Linked DNA regions of Pedobacter ginsengisoli. Each later gene encodes a partner of the first gene's protein in a complex. Links are inferred from orthologs where the notes say so. Each region holds a gene or a part of one and is shown in the gene's direction. Other genes may lie near its edges.

What was found.
Region 2: the proteins of accB (region 1) and accD are in contact, whole or in part, in a solved structure (PDB 8UXZ), measured with the Escherichia coli proteins. The link is inferred for Pedobacter ginsengisoli from one-to-one orthologs.

Annotation. Positions count from the first base shown.
Region 1 is NZ_CP024091.1:3,933,417-3,936,332, forward strand. The notes cover bases 1-2,837. They hold accB (acetyl-CoA carboxylase biotin carboxyl carrier protein), read left to right. Parts: upstream 1-1,099; coding sequence 1,100-1,576; downstream 1,577-2,837. Other genes in these bases: CPT03_RS16170 (beta-ketoacyl-ACP synthase III), read left to right, coding at 1-948; accC (acetyl-CoA carboxylase biotin carboxylase subunit), read left to right, coding at 1,696-2,837. In the rest of the region: more of accC, read left to right, coding at 2,838-2,916. UniProt on the Escherichia coli protein: This protein is a component of the acetyl coenzyme A carboxylase complex; first, biotin carboxylase catalyzes the carboxylation of the carrier protein and then the transcarboxylase transfers the carboxyl group to form malonyl-CoA.
Region 2 is NZ_CP024091.1:376,555-379,490, reverse strand. The notes cover bases 47-2,903. They hold accD (acetyl-CoA carboxylase, carboxyltransferase subunit beta), read left to right. Parts: upstream 47-980; coding sequence 981-1,826; downstream 1,827-2,903. Other genes in these bases: CPT03_RS01440 (GH92 family glycosyl hydrolase), read right to left, coding at 1,892-2,903; fbaA (class II fructose-bisphosphate aldolase), read right to left, coding at 47-752. Also shown: more of fbaA, read right to left, coding at 1-46; more of CPT03_RS01440, read right to left, coding at 2,904-2,936.

The DNA of each region.
Region 1 (2,916 bases):
GTTCCAGAATACGTGCTTACAAACAAAGAGCTAGAATCGATTGTAGACACTACGGATGAATGGATTACATCCAGAACAGGCATAAAAGAGCGCAGAATACTAAAAGGAGAAGGTTTAGGCACTTCTGATATGGCAGTACATGCCGTTAATGGCTTGCTTAAAAAACGTGGAATAACTGCTGAAGAGATTGAACTGATCATCTTCTGCACTACCACTCCTGATTTGCCTTTCCCTGCATCAGCTAATATACTGGCCGACAAAATCGGCGCAAAAAATGCGTGGGGTTATGACCTTCAGGCTGCTTGCTCAGGCTTTATTTACGGTGTTTCGACCGGAGCCCAGTTTATAGAATCGGGCAAACACAAAAAAGTACTGGTAGTTGGAGGCGATAAAATGTCGTCGATAATTAACTATGAGGACCGTACCACCTGTATTATTTTTGGGGATGGTTGTGGCGCAGTACTTTTGGAACCAAATGAAGAAGGTTTTGGCGTAATGGACTCAATCCTTAGAAGTGATGGCTCAGGCAGACAGTTCCTGCACCAGAAAGCTGGCGGATCTGCAAGACCTGCATCTCATGAAACAGTTGACAACAAAGAGCATTTCGTTTATCAGGAAGGTCAGGCAGTATTCAAGTTTGCGGTAACCAATATGGCAGATGTTGCTGCTGAAATTATGGACCGTAATAACCTTACCTCTGAAGATGTAAAATGGCTGGTTCCTCATCAGGCAAACAAACGCATTATTGATGCTACGGCTTCAAGAATGGGTGTTGGTTCTGAAAAGGTAATGATCAATATCCAACGTTATGGCAATACCACCAACGGTACTATTCCGCTATGTTTATGGGAATGGGAAAGCCAGTTGAAAAAGGGCGACAACATTATACTTGCAGCCTTTGGCGGTGGTTTTACATGGGGGTCGGTTTATTTAAAATGGGCTTATTAAATTATTAATCAGATTACAACTTAAAGACTGTTAACTCATTAAGAGCAGCATTTATTGATTTATTGAATGCAAACTCATGATGATTTTAATATAATTAATCATAACTTAGTTAATCTAAAAACACATTGTTTTCTTAAAATAACACCAAAAAATGGATATCAAACAAATTCAGGAACTTATTAAATTTGTTTCTCGTTCGGGCGTAAATGAAGTCGCAATTGAGCAAAAAGACTTCAAGATCACTATTAAAACAAATCAGACCCCAACAGTTGTTCATGCTACTGTTCCAGCTCCTGTTGTTACATCTGCAATCCCTGCAGCTGCGGCTCCACAACCGGTGTCAGCTACAGAAACCAAAGCAGCACCTGCAGCTGAAGATACTTCGAAATACATTACTATTAAATCTCCAATGATCGGGACATTCTATCGCTCATCAAGTCCTGATAAACCATCATTTGTAAATGTTGGCGACGAGGTTTCTACAGGTAAAGTTATCTGCATTATTGAGGCAATGAAATTGTTCAATGAAATAGAAAGTGAAGTTTCTGGAAGAATCGTAAAAGTACTTGTTGATAATGCATCACCAGTTGAATACGATCAGCCATTGTTTTTAGTAGAACCAATTTAATCCGTCATGCTAAATTTCAGTGTTAAATAAATGCTGAAATGGTGCGCGTAGCATTCTTGAAAACAAAAAATCAATAAATACTACTCCTGATTATTCAGGATGACGAAAAGGAAAAATATATGTTTAAGAAAATATTAATTGCCAACAGGGGTGAGATCGCCTTGCGAATTATTCGCACCTGTAAAGAAATGGGCATTAAAACGGTTGCTGTATATTCTACTGCCGACAGAGAAAGCTTACATGTGCGCTTTGCTGATGAGGCTGTTTGTATAGGGCCGCCACCAAGTAAAGATTCTTACCTGAGCATTCCTAATATTATATCTGCTGCTGAATTAACAAATGCAGATGCAATTCACCCAGGTTATGGATTTCTATCAGAGAATGCTAAATTCTCTTCTGTTTGCCGTGATTACGGGATTAAATTTATTGGTGCAACACCTGAGCAAATCAATTCTATGGGCGACAAAGCTTCGGCCAAAGAAACTATGAAGCAAGCAGGTGTGCCTACTATTCCAGGATCTGAAGGATTACTGGAAAGTGTTAAAGAAGGAATAAAATTAGCTAACGGGATGGGTTATCCGGTTATCTTAAAAGCTACTGCCGGTGGTGGTGGCCGTGGTATGCGTGTGGTATGGAAAGATGAAGATTTTGAGAACGCATGGGATAGTGCCAGACAAGAATCGGGTGCTGCTTTTGGTAACGACGGATTATATTTAGAAAAATACATTGAAGACCCTCGTCACATCGAGATCCAGATTATTGGTGATCAGTATGGCAAGGCTTGTCACTTATCTGAGCGTGATTGTTCAATTCAACGTCGCCATCAGAAACTTGTAGAAGAAGCCCCTTCTCCTTTCATGACTCCTGAGTTAAGAGAGAAAATGGGTGAAGCTGCAATTAAAGGTGCAATTGCGGTACAATACGAAGGTGCGGGTACCATAGAATTCCTGGTTGATAAACACCGCAATTTCTATTTCATGGAAATGAATACCCGTATTCAGGTTGAGCATCCGGTTACTGAAGAAGTAATTAACTACGATTTGATCAAAGAACAAATTAAAGTGGCTTCAGGCGTTCCTATTTCAGGTAAAAACTATATGCCTGATATGCATGCAATTGAATGCAGGATCAATGCTGAAGACCCTTTTAACAATTTCAGACCTAGTCCGGGTAAAATAACTAACTTCCATTCACCAGGTGGCCATGGTGTAAGAGTTGATACACATGTTTATGCCGGATATCAGATTCCGCCTAACTACGACTCTATGATTGCTAAATTGATCTGCGTGGCACAAACACGTGAAGAAGCAATTAGTACTATGGAGCGTGCTTTAAGTGAA
Region 2 (2,936 bases), 3.6 Mb from region 1 along the record:
ATATTGAATTTTTCTTTGATGAAATCCTGAGAATTCTTAAGAATTACCGGCTGTAATTTTACGTTGCCTGGTTTATAAACACCATGAACGTTACCAAATGCAGCTGCAACAGTAAATTTATCACTTACTTTACTCAACTCTTCGTAAGCATAAGCAACTTCTGAAGGCTGGGTATATAATTTAGAACTATCTACATCGCTGTTATCAACGCCATCTTCTTCACCACCTGTAACACCAAGCTCGATTTCAATGGTCATGCCTAATTTAGCCATACGTGCTAAATATTTAGCAGAGATTTCCATATTCTCTTCGATAGACTCTTCAGATAAGTCAAGCATGTGTGAAGAAAACAATGGTTTTCCAGTCTCAGCAAAGAATTTCTCGCCATGATCTAACAATCCGTCAATCCATGGTAATAATTTTTTAGCAGCATGATCAGTGTGTAATATTACAGCAACACCATAATGTTCAGCCAATAAATGAACGTGTTTAGCTGCAGATACTGCACCTAAAACGCATGCATTTAAATTATCATTATTTAATGTTTTACCTGCGTAGAATTGTGCTCCACCGTTAGAAAGTTGAATGATAACAGGTGAATTAACTGCTTTGGCAGTTTCCATTACTGCATTAATGGTATTTGTACCGGTAACATTTACTGCTGGCAAAGCAAATTGATGTTTTTTAGCCTGTTCAAACAATTCCTGAACGGCATCTCCGTAAATTACGCCTTTGTAGCCTTTTAAACTCATTTTTTATAATTTTATATCTGCCGAAGTTAGGAAAAATATCACTTTGGGCAAACCAATAAGGGGATTATTTTCAATTAAACCGTATTGTTTAGGCTTGGTAATGAAGTGGTCATGAGTTATTTTATATTTTTTTGATGATTTTAATACTCATAATCGTTTAACTAAAGTATCCTTAAACTGTTCTAATTTTTTTTTGTTTCTTTGTAATCGCATTTTTCAAGAAATAACATGGCTTGGTTTAAAAGAGAGAAAAAAGGTATTAGTACGCTTACTGAAGAAAAAAAAGAAGCGCCAGACGGTTTATGGAACAAGTGTCCGAATTGTAAAAAAGCATTACATACTGCCGATCAGATTGAGAATAAATATGTTTGCCAATATTGTGACTATCATTTAAGGATAGGATCTAAAGAATATTTCCAGGTATTATTTGATGATAATAAGTTCACTGAGCTTTTTCCGAATTTAACATCAGGAGATCCGCTGAACTTTACAGACAGTAAGCCTTACACTGAAAGATTAGTGGAAAGCATGACTAAAACCGGATTAAAAGACGCAATTAGAGCTGCTCATGGCAAAATAGAAGGCGAAGATCTGGTTGTAGCTTGTATGGATTTCAGTTTTATTGGCGGATCTATGGGTTCAGTAGTTGGTGAGAAAATTGCCCGCTCTATTGATTATTCTATGAAGCATAAAATTCCGTTTTTAATGATCTCCAAATCTGGAGGCGCACGGATGATGGAAGCAGCATTCTCCTTAATGCAAATGGCTAAAACTTCGGCCAAACTGGCATTGCTAAGTCAGGCTAAAATTCCTTATATATCTTTACTTACAGATCCAACAACAGGTGGTGTTACGGCTTCTTATGCAATGCTTGGTGATATTAACATTGCTGAACCGGGTGCTTTAATTGGTTTTGCCGGCCCAAGGGTTATTAAAGAAACTATAAAGAAAGATCTTCCTAAAGGTTTCCAAACTGCAGAATTTGTTTTAGAACATGGTTTCCTTGATTTCATTGTTGATCGCAGAATGATGAAAGCTAAACTTGCTGCTTTCCTTAAAATGATGAAGAACTAAAAAAATACAATAATAAAAAAAGGCGAGGTAAATATTTACCTCGCCTTTTTTTTGCTTAACTACTGTTATTTACCTGTATCTGTTGAAAGTGAATAAGGGAAATCGGCCTCATTAGAGCCTCTTTCTTTATTCGGAGTTCCAGACATATCAAAATCCAAGGTTGCTCCTTGTAATAAAGTAGAGTGGCTTAACCAGTTTTTAGAATACGGCTTTCCATTGTACTTTAAGGTTTGTACATATTTGTTATCAGCACTGTTTTTTGGCGCGTTGATAGTGATCGTTTTACCGTTCTCTAAATTAAGTGTTACCTTTTTAAATAATGGAGCTCCGATAACATACTGATCTACAGCCGGAGTTACAGGATAAAACCCTAAGGCAGAGAACACATACCATGCAGATGTTTGTCCGTTATCTTCATCTCCGCAATATCCGTCAGGCGTAGCTTTATACATTCTATCCATGGTTTCACGTACCCAGTATTGAGTTTTCCATGGCGCACCACCATAATTGTATAAATAGATCATGTGTTGAATTGGCTGATTACCATGAGCATACTGGCCCATGTTTGCAATTTGCATTTCGCGAATCTCATGGATAACACCACCATAATAGCTATCATCAAATACTGGAGGAAGTGTAAACACTGAATCTAGTTTCTGAACAAATTTCTCTTTTCCACCCATTAGCTTAGATAATCCGTCAATATCCTGGAATACTGACCACGAATAATGCCAGCTGTTTCCTTCTGTAAAGGCATCACCCCATTTAAATGGATTAAATGGAGACTGGAATTTACCATCCTGATTTTTACCGCGCATTAAACCTGTTGATGGGTCAAACAGATTCTTGTAGTTCATACTGCGTTTTTTATAAATATCAATTTCAGAAGCAGGTTTACCTAAGGCTTTACCTAACTGGTAAATCGCAAAATCATCATAAGCATACTCCAATGTTCGTGCAGCATTTTCGTTGATTTTTACATCGTAAGGTACATAACCTAATTCGTTATAGTATTTAACACCACGACGGCCAGTGGCTTCAGGGCCTTCATTATTGGCACCATGTTTTACTGCATCCCATAAAGTATTGATGTCATAACCGCGCATACCT